DNA from 2 places in the Planococcus dechangensis genome. Region 2 is predicted to be linked to the other one. Evidence: riboswitches for the same ligand, from Rfam matches in the RefSeq annotation. Region 2 holds a riboswitch; the other holds the start of a gene.
What was found. Region 2 has a riboswitch for FMN ahead of ribD (bifunctional diaminohydroxyphosphoribosylaminopyrimidine deaminase/5-amino-6-(5-phosphoribosylamino)uracil reductase RibD). Riboswitches for the same ligand answer to the same signal wherever they lie in the genome.

Region 1: it holds a riboswitch for FMN, as region 2 does, so the genes downstream of both, ACFO5U_RS05840 (ECF transporter S component) here and ribD (bifunctional diaminohydroxyphosphoribosylaminopyrimidine deaminase/5-amino-6-(5-phosphoribosylamino)uracil reductase RibD) in region 2, are expected to answer to the same signal.

Annotation. Positions count from the first base shown of each region.
Region 1 is NZ_JBHSGL010000005.1:517,059-527,122, reverse strand. Features, by position in the region: gene ACFO5U_RS05870 (cytochrome c biogenesis ResB family protein) at 1-118, shown strand, start outside; gene ccsB (c-type cytochrome biogenesis protein CcsB) at 115-1,299, shown strand; gene ACFO5U_RS05860 (response regulator transcription factor) at 1,401-2,117, shown strand; gene ACFO5U_RS05855 (ATP-binding protein) at 2,110-3,888, shown strand; gene sigX (RNA polymerase sigma factor SigX) at 3,935-4,468, shown strand; gene ACFO5U_RS05845 (hypothetical protein) at 4,458-5,639, shown strand; FMN riboswitch at 5,716-5,849, shown strand; gene ACFO5U_RS05840 (ECF transporter S component) at 5,992-6,573, shown strand; gene ACFO5U_RS05835 (ferredoxin) at 6,618-6,869, opposite strand; gene ACFO5U_RS05830 (YpbB family protein) at 6,976-8,001, shown strand; gene ACFO5U_RS05825 (RecQ family ATP-dependent DNA helicase) at 7,998-9,425, shown strand; gene ACFO5U_RS05820 (LysM peptidoglycan-binding domain-containing protein) at 9,504-10,064, shown strand, end outside.
Region 2 is NZ_JBHSGL010000002.1:122,164-132,227, reverse strand. Features, by position in the region: gene ACFO5U_RS01175 (siderophore ABC transporter substrate-binding protein) at 1-374, shown strand, start outside; gene ACFO5U_RS01170 (O-methyltransferase) at 432-1,064, shown strand; gene ACFO5U_RS01165 (alpha/beta hydrolase) at 1,140-1,883, opposite strand; gene ACFO5U_RS01160 (PaaI family thioesterase) at 2,007-2,405, shown strand; gene ACFO5U_RS01155 (MarR family winged helix-turn-helix transcriptional regulator) at 2,553-3,032, shown strand; gene ACFO5U_RS01150 (ring-cleaving dioxygenase) at 3,029-4,012, shown strand; gene ACFO5U_RS01145 (TIGR04104 family putative zinc finger protein) at 4,159-4,458, shown strand; FMN riboswitch at 4,551-4,681, shown strand; FMN riboswitch at 4,789-4,919, shown strand; gene ribD (bifunctional diaminohydroxyphosphoribosylaminopyrimidine deaminase/5-amino-6-(5-phosphoribosylamino)uracil reductase RibD) at 5,017-6,102, shown strand; gene ribE (riboflavin synthase) at 6,108-6,743, shown strand; gene ACFO5U_RS01130 (bifunctional 3,4-dihydroxy-2-butanone-4-phosphate synthase/GTP cyclohydrolase II) at 6,759-7,949, shown strand; gene ribH (6,7-dimethyl-8-ribityllumazine synthase) at 7,963-8,430, shown strand; gene ACFO5U_RS01120 (hypothetical protein) at 8,838-9,023, shown strand; gene ACFO5U_RS01115 (DUF4212 domain-containing protein) at 9,074-9,352, shown strand; gene ACFO5U_RS01110 (sodium:solute symporter family protein) at 9,417-10,064, shown strand, end outside.

The DNA of each region.
Region 1 (10,064 bases), on a different contig from region 2:
GTTCGGCTTGAAGAAAGATTTGGATCAAGTAAATGAGCACGCTTCTCTTCCAGCTTATCGCGATCAGCAGGAAGATTTGGAAGCACAGGAGAAAAGGGAAGGTGAACAAACGACATGACGTTAGCCGATATTAGCTCCAATTTATTATACGTAGCGTTTATCGCTTATTTGCTAGCAACTTTTGTTTTCGGAGGAGCGGTCAAAGGCAATAAAGAAGGCTCCTTCAAATCAGAGCAGCGTTGGGGCAAAGTGGCCATCACTATTACAGTCATCGGCTTCCTTTCGCAATTGGGTTATTTCATTACACGCTGGATCGTGACAGGGCATGCCCCTGTCAGTAATATGTTTGAATTCACCACAGCTTTCGGCATGACGCTTGTCGGCGGGTTCATCATTTTGTATACGCTATATAAAACAGCGGTACTCGGCATGATCGTTTTGCCGATTGCGCTATTGATCATTGCTTATGCAAGCATGTTCCCGAGCGAAGTGAGTCCATTAATTCCGGCGCTTCAAACCAACTGGCTGGCGATTCACGTCATTACCGTCGTCATCGCAGAAGGGATTCTGGCGATCAGTGCAGCTGCGGGCTTGATTTACTTGCTTAAAGTTGTCGATCAAAAGAAAAAGTCGAAACAGCGCTTTTGGCTTGAAGCTATCATGTACTCGCTCGTCCTAGTGCTCGGCTTTGTCGTGACCAGCACATTTTTCACTTTGACAAATTATGAAGCGGATTTCGCTTATGTCAACAAAGATGAACAGGCTTCGCAAATCACTTATAACATGCCGGCGATTTTCGGCATGAACGATTATGAGGCACTTTCTGATGGAGCATTTACACCGCTAGTGGAAATGCCTCCGATTATTCACGCCGGTAAACTGACGACCGTTTTCTGGTCTGTACTGGTCGGCTCAGTAATGTATTTATTGATTCGATTGATTTTCCGCAAACGGATTTCCGCGATGCTGCAGCCATTTACGAAAAATGTCAATTTGCAGTTGATGGATGAAATCAATTACCGGTCAATCATCATCGGCTTTCCGATCTTCTCGCTCGGTGCGTTGATCTTCGCCATGATTTGGGCGCAAATCGCGTGGTCGCGCTTCTGGGGCTGGGACCCGAAAGAAGTATGGGCACTGGTTACATTTTTGTTCTATGCCGCTTATTTGCACTTGCGGCTCGGCAGAGGGTGGGCAGGCGAAAAATCTGCTTGGCTTGCGGTAATCGGATTCGCCATCATCATGTTCAATCTGGTGGCGGTTAACTTGATTATTGCAGGACTTCACTCGTACGCTTGACGAAAAAAGCCTTTTCCTTCATTGGAAAAGGCTTTTCGTTTATTTTTGGAACCCTTATCGGTACAATGAAACTTATAGAGATGAAAGTTGGAGGGATTAGGATGTCTGAAGAAATTACAATTCTCGTAGTGGACGACGAAGAAAGAATCCGCCGCTTATTGAAAATGTATTTAGAGCGTGAAGGATATATGGTAGAAGAAGCAGAAAATGGTGTCGAAGCAATGGAGAAAGCTTTAGAAACCGATTACCATTGCATCTTGCTCGATTTGATGATGCCTGAGAAAAATGGCATAGAAGTCGCGACAGAACTACGAGAAACAAAAATGACGCCAATCATCATGCTGACTGCAAAAGGGGAAGAAGCCAACCGTGTGGAAGGCTTTGAATCCGGTGCGGATGATTATATCGTCAAACCGTTCAGCCCGCGCGAAGTGGTGTTGAGAGTCAAAGCGATCTTGCGCCGATCATCGGCGTATTCACCGACGACAAACTCGAGCGTTTCGAAAGATTTGGTTGTCTTTCCTCATTTGACGATCGACCACGATGCGCATCGCGTAACGGCAGACGGCGTCGAAGTGAATTTGACGCCAAAAGAATACGAACTTTTATATTTTCTGGCAAAATCGCCGGACAAAGTGTTCGACCGGGAGCATTTGCTGAAAGAAGTATGGCATTACGACTTTTTTGGAGACCTGCGCACTGTCGATACGCACGTGAAGCGTTTGCGCGAAAAGTTGAACCGTGTCTCCGAATCCGCCGCCAAGATGATCGTCACCGTATGGGGCGTCGGATACAAATTCGAGGTCGGCAATGAATAGAATATGGAATAGCATCGTCGGGAAGCTGTGGGTAACCATTTTGCTTCTCGTTTCCTTTGTCCTGTTTATTGTAACTGTTCTACTGTTGGAGTTCCTCGGCAATTTCCATAGTGAAACCGTCGAAGAAACGCTGCATAACGAAGCGAATATGATTGCACGGATTTTTAATGACCATGAGGGAGAAAGCACACTTTCAATTGTCGGCGAAGTATTGGGGGACGAAACCAATGCCGTCATCGCGGAAGAGCCTGGCTCTATTTCTTACTTTCTGCATGACGGATTGAATGGTGAAGAAATAAGGGAAAAGATCATCAGCGAGCCCGAATTCCAAAGCGTCTTCGAAAGCGATCAGCCTGTGACCAAAGAAATGCTGTTGCCGTCTCTGACCGAATCAGACCGCATGGAATCGTATATCGTCATGGCGTCGCCATTGCAAACGAATGACGAACTGCACGGTACAGTATTCATCTATCAATCTTTGGAAGTAATGGACCGGACAGCGGAGCGGACGACCAATATCGTCTTTCTTTCCGCATTTCTCGCTTTGCTATTGACGACGATTTTCGCCTTTTTCCTATCGACACGCATCACCTCTCCACTCCGCAATATGCGTGAAGGGGCCTTTGAACTTGCCAAAGGCAATTTTGATACAAAAGTGAAAGTTTCATCAGGGGATGAAATCGGCCAATTGGCGATTGCCTTCAACCAGATGGGCCGGCAATTGAAAGATCACGTGGAAGTCATCAATCAGGAAAAAGAACAATTATCGAGTATCTTGACGTCGATGGCAGATGCGGTCATTACATTTAACCAAGACAAAACGGTCTTGCTGAGCAATCCGCCTGCTGACAAATTAATGTACCAATGGCTTCAAAAAGGCGGCAATGCGGATGTAAATACTTTGCCGCCGGAAATGCTGCATATGTTGGATCATGTGTTGACGTTTCAAGAGGAAATAGAAGAAGAACTGGAAATTGAAGGAGCCTATTATGCCATTAATTTTAGTCCATTGTACAGTGGCCAGAGCGTGCGCGGAGCAGTAGCGGTGCTTCACAATATGACCGAACAGCACCGTCTGGAAAAATTGCGGGAAGATTTCATTGCGAACGTTTCCCACGAACTACGTACGCCGATTGCGATGCTTCAAGGCTATAGTGAAGCGCTACTCGATGACGTCGGGGCGAGTGATGAAGAACGCGATGAAATGACCAAGATCATCTATGAGGAATCTCAGCGCATGGGGCGCTTGGTGACGGATTTATTGAATTTGGCGCGCATGGAATCCGGCCATATGAGACTTTACAAACAGCTTGTTCAATTCAATACCGTTATCGAACGCATGACCAATAAATTCGCGCAAGCTGCCAAAGAAAACGGCATTGCCTTGAGCTTTACGACAAATCTTGACGATTGGACAGCTGCCGATTTGGATGAAGACCGCATCGAACAAGTGATGACCAATTTGATCGATAATGCACTTCGCCATACGCCGCAAGGAGGGCAAGTGTATGTGCATGTCGAACAAACTGGAGACTACGCAAAAGTATCGGTCAACGATACTGGAGCAGGCATCTCTCAAGAAGACTTGGCATTCGTCTTCGAGCGTTTCTATAAAGCGGACAAAGCGCGAACACTTGGCAAAGGCGGTACTGGACTTGGCTTGGCGATTGCCAGCAATATCATTAAAGCGCACGCTGGAGACATACACGTTGAAAGCACACTCGGCAAAGGCACTTCCTTTATCTTCACACTGCCGATTATGAAGATGTAACTTTTTTGGCAAGTCGACGACTAATCCAAGGAACGGGGGGAGTTACGTGAATGACTCCGTGTTTCACCGGCTATACGACGAGTATCATCAAGACGTTTTTCAATTTCTCGTTTATTTGGTCAAGGATAGGCATTTGGCAGAGGATTTGATGCATGAAGTTTATGTGCGGGTATTCCGCGCATACGATCGTTTCCAAGGGAAAAGTTCAGAGAAGACATGGCTTTTCTCGATTGCGAAAAATGTGGCCATCGACCATTTCCGGAAAATGGCAGTGCGGAAAAAGCATTCAATGGATTTCTTTGATTGGGAAACCCAGCAATTGGTATCTTCCGAACGCATTCCGGAAGAAGTTTCCATGCTTAATGAGGACAAAATCCGTCTATATCAAATGCTTGATTTGTGTACAGGTGACCAAAAGCTGGTCATCATCATGCGTTATTTCCAAGACCTTTCCATCGCTGAAACAGCCGAAGTCCTGGGGTGGTCGGAAGGGAAAGTCAAAACGACCCAGCACCGTGCAATCCGGTCCCTCCGTCAAAAATTAAGCGTCGCAGAAGGGGGAGGAGAATATGCCGAATGACAAATGGAACGATGAAGAAATCGAAAATTTGTTGCGGGATTTCCCCGAAATCAAAGATCAACGGCCAAAAGCCGAAGTGTATAAACAATTAATTCAAGATAAGCCTACAACAAAGCAGCCGAAACGTTGGCTGCCTCTGCTAGTAGCCATCGTGGCATTTTTCAGCATCAGCGTTTTGGTCGTCTCCTTATTGCAGCAAAATGGAACCGACTCATCTGTCGCGGATCCATCCGGTAAAGATGAGCAGTCTATGATGACTATAGACCAGGCAGATCAGGAAGAAGCTGTTGAACAACAAACCCAACCAGATGAAACGGCTGAGCCTGAAGGGGAATCGGCAGCTACATCTTTTGAAAACGAAGCACTGCGTACGGCGGTGTATGAAAGCGACTTGAGTGATCATCAATTGTTCCGCATAGGCCTCACGCATCTTGCGTACGTCGTGCCGGTAAGCTTCATGATTTCAAATGAACAAGCGAATGGAGCTGAAAGTTCTGTCGAATTGTATGAACAGTTTGCAGAGCAAGTCGACGAAGTAGGATTGGGCTTTGATGACTATCATCCATTTGCAGGCTATTTCGAGCAGGGCAATGAGCGGCTCAATCATTATCTGCCAAATGATCACCCATATGATGAAGGGTCCGCTTCTACGCTATTGTATTTATCGAGTCTTGAAGAAACCTTTATGGATCAACAGGAGATCCGCATTCTGAACGACCAAGGCGAAGCGGCAGAGTTTTCACACCTCGGTGTTGCGGGTCCTGTAGTTCCGGATGAACAAGGGCAAAGCTTCTATGTGCTCAGTTCTGCAAAAGAGGCTTATTTAGCGCCTGCCTACGGAATGTCGGAAGCACAACCTCAAGAAGCGCTGATGTCCTTGAAAATCTCGCCGAATGATGATTATTCAAGCCCGATACCTGTACACATCAATTATGCAGCAGAACAGCAAGACGACGCTGTCGCGATCGAATTCGATGAGCCGCTCGATTTGTTGTCGCTCGATGAGCAAGAGGCGATGACAATGATCGAGAGCATGGCTTTGACCGCAGCATCTTACGGCGTTTCACTTCAGTTCGAAAACATCGTCCAAGACCAATGGGGTGGATTTGATTTCGCAGGACCGATTGAATTGCCGGTCTCTGCAAACCGTATGGATTGGCCACAAAAATAAAATGGCAGCAATGTAAGCAGGAAGGTTTACATTGTTGTCATTTTTTTATAAGATTAACTTGTATAAAAAAATATCGATTCATCTTCGGGGCAGGGTGCAATTCCCTACCGGCGGTAATTGGACAATGGTCCATCAGCCCGCGAGCCGTAAAACGCAGGATTTGGTGAAATTCCAAAGCCGACAGTATAGTCTGGATGGGAGAAGGTGAAGGTACGGACGTATGCCGTTTATATTTAAGCGGACCGTTTATTTGGTGTGCCTATTCTCCCTTAAGTGCTTTGCTTAAGGGATTTTTTGCGGCAATATGCGTCCGAACCTTTCTTCTGGTGAATCACGACAAGGAGAGAGGATTATGAAGAACAAGAAATTGCAATCGATGATTGTCGTCGGTATGCTGAGCAGCATCTCTTTCGTATTGATGCTATTCAATTTTCCGCTGCCGGCTTTGCCCGCATTTTTGAAAGTGGATTTCAGTGACGTCCCTGCACTTATCGCAGCCATTACGATGGGGCCAGTCGCCGGAGTGCTTGTCGCATTCTTTAAAAACGTACTGGATTGGATTTTTTCCGGAAGCCCTACAGGTGTACCTGTAGGCCATATGGCGAACTTCGCTACAAGCCTATTGTTCATTTTGCCGGTTTATGCAGTTTACCGGAAGGTTTCGACTAAAAAAGGCATTGCATTCGGCTTGGTGATCGGCACACTTTCGATGGCTATCGGAATGAGCGTGCTCAACTATTTCGTATTCTTGCCAATGTATACGTACTTCCTTAATATGCCTGCCCAGACGGGAAATGTGCTGTACACGACGATTGTGCTCGGTATTTTGCCGTTCAACTTGATCAAAGGCTTGGCGCTCACAACGGTCGTCCTGCTGATCTTCGGCAGTATGCATACATGGATCGAAAAGCAGCGTTCCTATTATTTATCATAAAAAAGAAGCGGCCGGAAGAGTAATCTTCCAGCCGCTTTTTATATTCAATCTTCGTATTTTAATGGATTGCCATCAAAAGACTCGTCTGCAACTTTAATGGAATCGGTTGGACACCCTTCAAATGCGTCTTCCATATCCTCTAGCAGCTCATCTGGTACTTGTTCAGTCCCCATGTTATCATCAAGAATAACGAAAGCGATGCCCTCATCATCATAATCATAAATGTCTGGTGCTGCTGCTCCACATGCGCCACAAGCGATGCACGTATCCTTATCAACAATGGTATATTTAGCCATTCCAGTTCCTCTCCTTTATCTCCGAACAAGTTCAGTTATACTATCGTTTTTATTCTATAGATGTTCCTTGTGTTTTTCAACCCAAAACCGCCGGGAGGTTATATCATTGCGATTTGATGAAGTCGTTTTAGCCATAATGAAAGCGGTAGACGGTCAGCGGACCATTTCTTCCCCTTATCATTTAATTAAAGGAAAAAAGTCAGGACAAACCATTCAAGATATCGGCTATTTTAATTTGCATCCGTTTTTTGGAGTGCTGCCGAAATTGGATAAGTCCGATTATCTAGCTTCAGTATCAAGGCTCCAGTCAGCCGGTTTGCTTGAGGTAGGCGATGAGCAAGTGCGTCTTACGTCCCGAGCAGTGGAATTGCCTTTGCCGGAGACGGCTCTTAACGGTTGGAAGTATAGAGGGAATGAAAGTCGTTTTTTTGCCCGCTTGTCGCTGGTTGTTCAAACGATGTCTTGTTTTATGCAAAATCAAACACGCTTTGATCCGGTCGTTGCCGATGAAACCGTTCAAACGTGGGTGAGAAGTTATTTACAGCGCATCCGCTTCCGCGACACAGATGTCCAGCATGCATTCAAAGAGCAGCTCGAGAATTCACTGCAAGTCGTTGAGGCAGAATCTTGGCAAAAGGACATCATCATAGAGCGGCTATCGGGCTTCAATATCGGCGGCCTTACATGGGATCAAATAGCCATGAGGCGACAAATTTTGCCGATTGATGCAAAAATAGCGGCTGTCGAAGTGATGCATGCCTGGCTGGATGTTATAGAAGAAATACGGCCTGCGTTATTATTGGCAATGCTCGAGGACATCGTTCAGCAGTCCGCTTTAACGGAATCGGCAAAACGAACTCAAAGTTTATTTGACCGCGGCTTTTCGCTTGAGCAAATAGCGGAACTGCGACAGTTGAAAACGAGTACCATTGAAGATCATTTTGTGGAATTGGCGATGAACGATCGTGCTTTTCTTTATACGCCCTTTATGGATAGGGCTGTTTATAAAAAAATCAACGAAATTAGCGCAGAGTTGAAGACGATGCGCTTACGCGATATTAAAGAGCACTTGCCGGAAGCGAGCTATTTCCAAATTCGTTTGGCGCTGGCGATGCGGGGGGCGGGAAAATGAAATTAGATCAGCTGTTATACGAATCATACGGGTTTGCAGAATTCCGGCCAGGCCAAAAAGAAGTGATTGAGCAAGTGCTTTCCGGTCGCGACGTATTGGCCTTACTGCCAACTGGCATGGGCAAATCCATGTGCTATCAGTTGCCGGGGAAAGTGCTCCCAGGTGCAGTTGTCATTGTTTCGCCGCTATTATCGCTTATGCAGGACCAAGTCGCACAATTGAAAAAAATGGGAGAAAAATCAGTTATAGCAATCAATTCATTTATGCAGCCGGATGAACGGGAGCGCGTTTGGAAAATGCTTGATCAATACCGTTTTATTTTCATCGCGCCGGAAATGCTTGTCCAACCCTATGTGCTTGGTAAATTGAAAGGAATCGGCATCTCATTGCTCGTTGCCGATGAAGCCCATTGCATATCCCAATGGGGCTTTGATTTCCGTCCCGATTATTTGCGGATTTCAGAAGTATTGCCTGCACTGGGCAATCCCCAGACCTTGGCATTGACCGCGACAGCTACCGATAAAGTGACCGATGAGATTCAGCGCTATTTGAAACTAAATGATCCGTTCATATACGTCCATCCGATGGACAGGCCAAATATCAGCTACAACATTCGGAAATTCAGCGATGAAAAAGAAAAGCTAGAGCAATTGCTTACAATGGTAAAAAACTACGGCGGACCAGGAATCATCTATGCAGGTACGCGAAAAAAAGCGCAGGAACTAGCGGGCCGTCTGTTGGAGCAGAACATACAAGCCGCTTTTTATCATGGCGGAATGGAACAACAAGACCGCATTTTTGTGCAGCAGCAATTCCAAAACAAAGAATTGGAATGGGTTTGTGCCACCAATGCATTTGGCATGGGCGTCCACATACCGGATATTCGTCAAGTTATACATTATCAGCTGCCGTCTTCCATAGAAGGCTATGTACAAGAAATTGGAAGAGCAGGACGCGACGGTAACCCATCGCTTGCAACTTTGCTTTACGTGGACGGAGACGAGCGGCTTGTCGAAAGTTTGGTACTGGATGATTTGCCCGAACGCCATGAAGTCGAACTGATTTATAGTGCCGGAGCGGAAGCGAAACAACTGGTCGATCAAGGCTTAGTGAGGGAAACGGCTTACCGCATCCTCATTTATTGGCGAGAACGAATTTCTATGGAAGGCACTTTGAACCAGATGGAGCTTTTGAAAAAAGAAAAGCTGCGCCAAGCGAATACAATCCGTCAATTGGTTCATTGCCAGGGCTGTATACGCATGTTTATCAGTGCTAGCTTTGATCAGGAAACCCCTGTCGTGCCGCATAGTTGCTGCAGTTTCCACGGAATTGATTACGACTTGTTCAAAGCGAATAGCCAGAAACCAACAGCCAATTCCATGTCGTCTTGGCAAGAGCGTCTAAAGGCCATTCTCCCTATATGAAATTTATATTCTAATATTTACAAATAAGTCTTTTTTCGTCATAATAGATATATTAGTACAGATAGGGGTAGTCGTGAAATGGGAAACGATAAATATCGTGAATCGATGGAGAAAAATCGTCAGGAATTGTCGCAGGAACGAATGGCAGAATTGTCGCGGCGTTCACGCCAAGCACCTAAAGCCAATAGTAGGGGCTTGCTGTTGCCGTCCTTGTTTTTCATCTTTATTTTGATTCCGGTTACTTTATTGATTTATGTTGCGTTCTATTACGAACCGGATGACACCTTAACCGCCAAAACCACCGAAAATCAAGTCAGTTTTGAATTGAATTCCCAAACTCCAGCTAGCGGCACCGTGCTAGCAGCTTCCGAAGATTCAACAGAAGACGAAAGAGAATTCAAAGCGCAACAAGCTGCTGAACAAAAAGAATTAAAAGCAAAAGCCCGTGAACGCGAAGCAAAAGCCGCGGAAGAAGAAAAACAACAAGCGGCAGCGAAAGCAAAGGCGGAAGCAGATAAGAAAGCTCAAGAAAGTGCAGCCGCCGAACAAAAAGCGCGTGAAGAAGCTGAAGCACAGGAACAGGCGAAAGCACTGGCTCAACAGCAAGCTGAAGAGAAAAAACGAGCAGAAGCTGAACAA
Region 2 (10,064 bases):
GCAAAGGCTTGATCGTCTTGGCGAATGAAGGAAAAGTAAGTGCATACGGAGCAGCTTCACGCTTCGGCATCATTCATGATGTGTTCGGCGTAAAACAAGCTGATGAAGGCATTGAATTGTCGACTCATGGACAAAGCATTTCGTATGAATACATCCTCGACACAAACCCGGATATGATGTTTGTGGTGGACCGCAACGCAGCTGTCGGAAATGATGCAAGCGCGAGCGATACATTAGAAAATGAATTGGTGCAAAAAACCAATGCTTACAAAAACGAAAAAATCATCTATTTGGATCCAGACTATTGGTACCTATCAGGCGGTGGATTGCAATCTGTCAGCGAAATGGTGACGGCCATCGAATCTGCACTTTAATCGATCAACTTCCGGCATCGCCGGAGGTTTTTCATTAAACGTAGGAGGGAAATCGGAATGAAGGAAATCAATGCGTATATCGACAGCTTATTTGCAGGACAGGACGAATTGCTGATGGATGTACTCAAAACGATTGACGAAAAAGGGATGCAGCCAATTTCTGTGTCTCCGTCTTCGGGGAAGTTGCTGACCATGCTGGTTGCGATATCTGAAGCGGAGGAGGTATTGGAAATTGGTGCTCTTGGCGGCTATAGCGGCATTTGTTTAGCGCGGGGATTTGGTAAGAACGGTCATTTGACGTCCTTGGAGTTGGAGCAGGATTATGCTGAACTGGCCAAAGCACACCTTACACAAGCTGGATTTGGCGAAAGGGTGGATTATATGACAGGCCCTGCACTGGAAAGTCTCGAAAGGCTGAAACAAGACGGCCGGACGTTCGACTTCTTTTTCATTGACGCCGATAAAGAAAACTATGAAAACTATTTAAACGCCTGCCTGGAATTGGCTCAAAGTGGTGCGCTCATTGTGGCGGACAATGTACTGGCTCGGGGCACTGTCGCGGATCAGGGTAGTGGCAACCAGCATACGGAAACCATGAAGAAGTTCAATCAAGCAGCAGCAAACCATCCGCAAATGGAATCGATTTTATTGCCGATCGGCGATGGGCTCCTTGTGGCAACAGTGAAATAAAGAACAAAAGGACGAACCGCCAATGTGCAGTTCGTCCTTTTGCAGTTCTTGTACAGTTTTATACAACTATATAGCTCATTCGAATTTATGGAAAAATGCCAGTGTTTCGTCGATGATCCGTTGCTGATCATGGTCAAGTGTCGCTACGTGGTAGCTGTCTGGCAATTCGATAATGTTTTTTTCGTCGGACGAAATGTGATCAAAAATAATTTGTGAATTATTGGGCGGGACGACATGATCTTCAGGCGAGAACAAAATGAGCGCAGGGCAATGAATGGCATTTAAACTTTTATGGGTTAATTCCATAAAGTTCAAAATTTCCTTCACTGAAGCGACCGGAGTTTTCTCATAAGCCAGTTCGACGATGCCGGGTTTTTTAATATCGGAACCGATGGCATCCAAAAAGCGCACGTCCTGCAAGTCTTTCACGCCTTCCATTGCCGGGACTTCGACTGCGGCATTGATCAAGGAAATCGCACGGATTTCAGGATGGTTCGCAGCCATATAAAGCGCAAGTGTTCCGCCCATCGACAAGCCGGCCATGAAAATCTTGTCGCAGCGCTCACTTAGCCAGGCATATGCTTCTTCGACAGAAGCGATCCAGTCTTGATAACGGGTCTGTTCCATATCTTCGTAATGCGTGCCATGTCCCTTCAGGCGCGGAGCATAGACGCTATAGCCTTCTTTCGCAAAAGCTTCTGCCAAGGGCCGCATGCTTTGTGTCGTGCCGGTAAACCCATGGGAGACCAGAACGCCGACCTTTCCGCCCTCTTGGATAAATGGTTCAGCGCCTGGCAGTACATCGAAATTGGACATCATCAAAAAACCTCCTTTAAGGTAGTTCTGTAGTATTTCGCTATCGATAAGGAAAACCCTGCCAATGCACTTGGTTGAAAAAGAGAATGATATAATAGTGGAAAGCAAACAACTGGAGGGAATCACATGCAGCAAGTTCAAGAGTTCACACAACTGATCGAGCAGTTTGAAAGCGGCCAATATTTTCAGCTGCTTGGGTTTGAAATCGATAAAGTCGAGTATGGAGAAGCCATCATGCGTCTGAAGAGAAAACCGGATAACGACAATATGCAAAACATGCTGCATGGGGGTGCCATCATGTCGGGGCTGGACATTGCCATGGGACTGGCTTCACGTTCGTTAGGAAGTGATGCGGTATCGACCATCCAAATGGAAGTTCGTTTTGTTAAGAGCCTGGCAGAAGGAAACGCCACCTTCCACGCGCAAGTGCTGCATCAGACGAATAGCACTGTCATCCTGACTGGGCGTGTGCTTAGCGACGAAAACGAACTGCTGGCATACAGCACCGGCACGTTCAAATTATGAGTAAAAGATGCTTTTTTCTGCAAATTGCGGGAAGAGGCATTTTTGTTTGGATGTATATGGAATTCGAATTCTTGACCCGGGGATATAGGATTGATATAATTACTTTTAATTAAAGATATTTTAATTCGAAGTAAAGGGGTGAACGATATGATATTCCAAAATCAAAATTTAAAAGCTGTCACTGTATTGATCCGGGCAGCCGATGCGGTGCACGACGCCATCAAGCGCGACGTTGCTGGCTACGGTTTGAATGCCACCGAATTTTCGGTGCTCGAGTTGCTGTATCATCAAGGGCGCCAGCCAATCCAAGCTATCGGTAAGAAAGTACTCATTGCAAGCAGCAGCATCACCTATGTGGTCGATAAACTTGAACATAAAGGCTATGTCGAGCGCGAAGCGTGCAAAGAAGACCGCCGTGTTACATATGCGCTTTTAACAAAAGAAGGTCATAGCTTGATGGACCGGATTTTTCCCGAGCATGAGCTGCAAATGAATAAAGTGTTTGCCAGTCTTGCTGAAGATGAAGTGGCAGAATTGATCCAGAAACTGAAAAAAGTAGGCTACGAAGCACAAGAAAGCGACGGTGCGGAAAGCAGGAAAAATGAAGAAAAGGAGCGTTATGCATGAATGAGTTGAAAGGAATCCACCATGTAACGGCGATCACTAGCAGCGCCGAAAAGAATTATGAATTTTTCACGTATGTTTTGGGTATGCGTTTGGTGAAAAAGACGGTGAACCAGGATGATATCCAAACCTATCACCTGTTTTTCGCCGATGATAAAGGAACAGCCGGAACGGATATGACGTTTTTCGATTTTCCAGGAATTCCAAAAGGAACTCACGGCACGAATGAAATCTATAAAACAGCTTTTCGAGTGCCATCAGACGAAGCGCTCAGCTACTGGGAAAAGCGTTTCGATAAATACGAAGTCCAGCATAATGCCATTCGCGAGCAGTTCGGGGTCAAGACATTGTCGTTCTCGGATTTTGACGAACAGCAGTACATGCTTGTTTCGGATGAAAACAATAAAGGAGTCGCAGCAGGGACGCCGTGGCAAGATGGACCGGTTCCGCTCGAGTTCGCCATTACAGGTCTTGGGCCGATCCATATCCGCATCGGCCAGTTCGATTATTTGAAACAGGTGCTAGAACAGGCGATGCATATGCGTGAAGTCGCGAGTGAGGGCGATACTCACCTATTCGAAATGGGTGAAGGCGGAAACGGCGCGCAAGTCATCGTGGAGCACAATACAGCTTTGCCATCTGGTGTACAAGGGTTCGGCACGGTTCACCACGCGGCATTCCGCGTCGCTGACCGAGAAGCTTTGAATGAATGGATCAGCCATATGGAACAAACCGGATTTTCAACTTCCGGATATGTCGACCGTTTCTTTTTCGAGTCCTTATATGCGCGCGTCGCTCCTGGATTGTTATTTGAATGGGCCACAGATGGGCCCGGATTTTTAGGGGATGAGCCGTATGAAACACTTGGCGAAAAATTATCCTTGCCGCCGTTTTTGGAGCCGAAGCGAGAGCAGATCGAAAGCATGGTGCGGCCGATCGATACAATGCGCAGCACGCGAACTATCGAAAAAGAATATTTATAAACAGTGTGCGCGGCTCCCAAGTGAGCCGCGTATTTTTATTGTCAATGCGGAAGATAGTAAGAAATTTCACATTATGGATCTATTTTGGGAACTATAGCCCATGTTCTGCGTATGTATATATAGCTAATCGATTGGGGAGAAGTGCAATGCCGAAATGCCAAAACTGCGGAAAAAAGTGGACATGGGGACAAACTGCCTGCCGTTTGATTACACTCGGAGATAGTTTGCGATGCCCCCATTGCCGGAAAGAGCAATTTTTGACTGCTGCAGCCCGCAAAAAAACCGGGACATCCGTCTTTGCGGCGCCGCTTATCATGTTTATTTCAGTCGCCTTCGGCATTGATCCATTTGCATCTCTTGCATTGTTTGCAATATCTTTTTTGTTCATTCTTGGCATATCCCCTTTCTTTATCGAGCTGACAGATGAACGTGGCCCGATGTGGTAAACCGCAAACAATGGATCTAAGAAAACTGATTATGAGATTCTTTTCTGGACAGCCCCCTAGACCTTGCGCTAAACTTACAGGTAATCATTCATAGCGTTCTTCGGGGTCGGGTGAAATTCCCAATCGACGGTAACGGAGCAATCCGAAGCCCGTGAGCCTTTCGGGGCAGGATTTGGTGCAAGTCCAAAGCCGACAGTTAAAGTCTGGATGGGAGAAGAACCGTCAAGCAGCCTAATAGCATTCGCTAAGGCTTATTTGATATGCACTTTCAAGGCCCCTTTCTAAAATGGAAGGGGCCTTTTTTGCATATTATGGATGATCAATTGAATAGTATTCCTTCGGGGTCGGGTGAAATTCCCAATCGACGGTAACGGAGCAATCCGAAGCCCGTGAGCCTTTCGGGGCAGGATTTGGTGCAAGTCCAAAGCCGACAGTTAAAGTCTGGATGGGAGAAGGAAGAACACGGGAATTATAGTATCAACTATAGTTTTATTTCCAATTGTCTTCTAACCCATTGATCCATCAATGGGTTTTTATTTTTGTGAAAGGTGTGGTTGGGTGGACGAACAGCAGTATATGAAACAAGCATTAGGGTTAGCGCGAACAGCAGCTGGGCAAACATCCCCCAATCCGCTTGTTGGTTCAGTGATTGTTAAAGATGGCCGCATCGTTGGCATGGGTGCCCATTTGAAAGCCGGCGAAGCCCATGCAGAAGTCCATGCGCTCCGTATGGCGGGCAGTGCGGCGCAAGGCGCCGATGTATACGTGACATTAGAACCGTGCAGCCATCATGGGCGCACTGGCCCTTGCGCGGACGCAATCATCCGTGCAGGAGTTCGCCGCGTCGTCATTGCGGTGCTCGATCCGAATCCGCTCGTATCGGGCAACGGCGTCAGAAAGCTGGAATCTGCCGGGATTACTGTTGAAATCGGCGTCTGCGAAGCTGAAGCGCTCGAACTGAATCGGATGTTTTTTACCTTTATCCAAAAAAATCGACCTTTTGTCACATTGAAACATGCCATTACATTGGACGGAAAAATTGCGACTCATGGCGGCCGTTCCGAAAAGATTACAGGCGACGCCGTTCGTCAAGATGTCCACGAACTGCGCTTTTTGCACGACGCCATTTTAGTTGGCGCTCAAACTGTAGCGCTCGACAACCCACGCTTAACCAATCGGTTCGGCGACTCCAAAAAGCAACCGATTCGCGTGGTGCTGGATCACGATTTGCGGATTCCGCAAGAAAGCCACATCATCCAAGTGCCTGATGCCCCTACTTGGATCATCACCGGCTCGAATCCTGATATCCCAAATCGTGCAGCGCAATTCCCCGAGCATGTGAGGGTTTTGCAAGTGGAAGGCCCGCGCGTTGAAATCGTGTCGGCTTTGGAATTGCTTGCGCAACACCAGGTTTTGTCTGTCTTGGTGGAAGGCGGACAAAAAATCAATACGGCATTTTTAAAAAGCGGGCAAGTGGACGAAATTGCTACTTATATTGCCCCCATCATTCTCGGCGACGCCGGAACCGTTTCAGTATTTGGCAATCTGCAGACCAGTGCTGCAGAAAACGGCATCCGGCTGGAAACAAAGAGTGTGGACCGGATCGGACATGATTTGAAAATCACTTCCACTTTGAAGGAGTGACACAGATGTTTACAGGGATTATCGAAGAAAAAGGACAACTCGCAGGCACAAAGCGCAGCACATCCAGTATGGCAATGACCATCCGTGCAAAAGTGGTGCTAGAAGATACAAAAATTGGTGATAGCATTTCCGTTGAAGGGGTGTGCTTGACGGTGACATCTTTAGCAAGCGACCGCTTTACGGTGGATGTCATGCCTGAAACTTATCATGGAACTACACTTTCTTCTTTAGGCACTTCGAGTCCGGTCAATTTAGAACGTGCGATGGCAGCAAATGGGCGATTCGGCGGCCATCTCGTGGCGGGCCATGTCGATGGTGTCGGAAAGATTCTGCGGAAAAGGCCTCAAGAGAATGCGCTGTATATCGACATTGCAGCGCCGGCCGAACTCATTGCGCAGTCTATCGTCAAAGGTTCGGTGGCAGTCGATGGCATTAGCTTGACCATTTTTGAACTGAGTGAAAACCATTTGACGGTATCGCTCATTCCTCACACGGCTGGAGAAACGACCTTAGGCGGAAAAAAGGTTGGCGATTCGGTCAATCTGGAAACCGATATGTTCGGAAAATACGTGCAGCGCTTTATGGAACACGCGCCAAAACAACCGATGAATGCCGATTATCTGCGGCGTCACGGATTTTAAAGGAGCAAACAACCGATGGTACACTCAATCGAAGAAGCAGTAAAAGACTTGCAGTCAGGAAAAATCATTATTTTGGTTGATGATGAATCGCGGGAAAACGAAGGAGATTTCGTTTGTCTCGCGGAACATGCAACACCGGAAAACATCAATTTCATGGCGACTCACGGCAAGGGCCTCATTTGCACACCGGTCTCGCCAGATATTGCGTTGCGCTTGAAACTCGACCAAATGGTCAGCCATAATACCGACCATCACGAAACGGCTTTTACCGTCAGCATCGACCATAAAGATGCAAAGACCGGCATCAGTGCGTTCGAACGTTCCGATACGATTTTGCATATGCTTGATACAAAAGCCGTGCCGCAAGATTTCAAGCGCCCGGGCCATATCTTCCCGCTCGTCGCAAAAGCAGGAGGTGTCTTTCAGCGCCAAGGACATACGGAGGCGTCGGTCGATTTAGCCAGAATCAGCGGCAGCGATCCGGCGGCGGTCATCTGCGAAATCATGAATCCAGACGGTTCGATGTCGCGTATGCCCGATTTGGAAAAATTGGCGCTTGAGTTCGATCTGAAGCTCATCACGATCGAAGACTTGTATGCATATCGCGCGGAGAAAGATCCGCTCATCACACGGGAATCGAGTGTCCATATGCCGACTGATTTCGGCGAGTTCAGGATGGTCGGCTATTCCAATCGACTGGACAAGGAAGAGCACGTCGCTATCGTCAAAGGCAATCCGGAGTTGGAGCAAGCGCCGATTGTCCGCATTCATTCGGAATGTTTGACAGGCGACATTTTCCATTCCCGCCGCTGCGATTGCGGAGCGCAGCTGAGTAAATCACTCGAGCTGATCGAACAAGCAGGTGCAGGCATTGTCTTGTATATGCGTCAGGAAGGACGCGGCATCGGCTTATTGAACAAGCTGAAAGCGTACGAACTTCAGGAGCAAGGATTCGATACGGTCGAAGCGAACGAACAGCTCGGCTTTCCGGCAGAAATGCGTGATTATACGTTATGCGCGCTTATGCTGAAAGACTTAGGCGTCATGCGCGTCAGGCTGCTGACGAACAACCCGGCAAAAACCGACGCATTGGTCGAATACGGCATTGAAATAGAAGAGCGGCTTGCGTTGGTCATTCCGCCGACAGAAGACAACACGCAATACATGGCAACAAAAAAACATCGGATGCAACATATCATTGACTAGGGAGTGTTCATAAATGGAAACAGTATACGAAGCAAACTTAATCGGTTCGGATTTAAAAATAGCGATCGTCACGGGGCGGTTCAACGATTTCATCACATCCCGCTTGTTGGACGGAGCGGTCGATGGCTTAGTCCGCCATGGCGTCAGCAAAGAAAATATCGACACGGCGTGGGTGCCTGGAGCATTTGAATTGCCGCTCGTGGCGAAAAAGATGGCAGAAACGAAAAAATACGATGCGGTCATCGCGCTCGGTACCGTCATCCGCGGGGCGACAACTCATTATGACTACGTCTGCAGCGAAGCGGCTAAAGGCATTGCACAAGCGGGCATGTCTACAGGAGTTCCGGTCATATTCGGAGTGTTGACAACGGAAACGATTGAACAGGCCATTGAACGCGCAGGCACAAAAGCCGGAAACAAAGGCTATGAAGCGGCTGTTTCAGCAGTGGAAATGGGCAATCTAATGAAAGCATTCGACTGATCATTAAGTAGTTCCATGGGAAATCCTGCACAGGTTTCGTCACTGAGTTTCTAAGGAGGAAATAGTAGGATTTCTTCATTTAAATGGTTGTTCCACGAAACAATAAAAATAATAAAATATTAATGAGCGTGCATTCTTTTATGAATGTACGCTCATTTTTTGTCTGTTTTGCGCGTTAAGCCTATGTAAAAGTGAACTGTATCCAGAAAAAGTTTTGGCTTCAAGAGAAACTTTACTTGAAAGGTGTTATAAAAATACATTGACAATTAACAGAAGTTTTAGAATAATGAAAAAAGAAAAGCTACTATTATCCTAAAAATGGAAAGGAAGGAGGAGAGCTGTCGCAGGGCTGGAAATAGGCCAGCCGTATGATGTTTTGTTAACGTTTCCAAAAAAGGAGTGAGTCGATGATCTGGGTTCTTACATTGAGCCTTATTACCATCCTGTCTGTAGTCGCAGGGCTGAGAAAGCGGAAGGTCGTATATTTCTTTGTTCCTTTTGCTTCGATTTTTGCATTTATGCTCGTCAAAGTCATTATGGTGCCATTGCCTTTCCTGGATACGGTCCGTTTCATTTTCCAGTTGAGGGGGTGAACTTTGTACTAGGGTAACTCGAGTTCTAAACCGACAAAGGGGTGAGAAATTTGAGGAAAATCGATAAAAAGCAAGCGGATGCGTATTTTCGGACCCGGACGACATTGGTTGTCATTTACTTGCTAATCGGGTTTACGGCATCATTTGGCGTAGTTATGTTCGCGGAGCAATTGTCCGGATTCAGCGTTAATGGGATGCCATTCCATTATTTCATGGGAGCGCAAGGGGCGGTATTGACTTTCATTATTTTGCTTTTCGTGAATGCCATCGTCAATGACCGAATCGATAAAAAATTCGGCTTGGACCAGGATATAAACGATAAGAAATAGTGCAAGAGTTTGATCTGAGAATAGTTGACTATACAAATTGCGTAATTGACAAGGGGGAGAAGCAGTGGATTCACAATTTCTCGTATCACTTGTATTAATCTTAGCGACATTCGGATTGTATATCGGCATCGCTGTCTACAATATGGCCAGGCAAACATCTGATTTCTACGTAGCCGGGCGCAACGTTCCGGCAATATTCAACGGGATGGCGATCGGCGCCGACTGGATGAGTGCCGCGTCATTCATCGGTATGGCCGGGACGGTCATGCTGCTCGGGTATGACGGCTTAGCGTACATTATGGGCTGGACAGGCGGATACTTGCTTTTGACTTTCCTGTTAGCGCCTCAGCTCCGGAAATCCGGCCGCTATACGGTGCCTGAGTTTATCGGTGACCGTTACCGAAGCGACACAGCGCGATTGATTGCTGCAGTTGCCACTATCATCATCAGCTTTACATATTCCATCGGACAGCTTTCGGGTTCTGGCGTCGTCATCGGGCGACTGCTCGAAGTGCCTACAGCTGTCGGGACGATCATCGGTGTGGTATTGATTGCTTTTTATTCTGCACTCGGCGGGATGAAGGGGATTACCTGGACACAGGTAGCCCAATACCTCGTACTCATTACAGCGTATTTGATTCCTGTCATTTTCATGTCACTCCAACTGACGAGCAATCCGATTCCATGGCTGTCTTACGGACAGATTATCGGC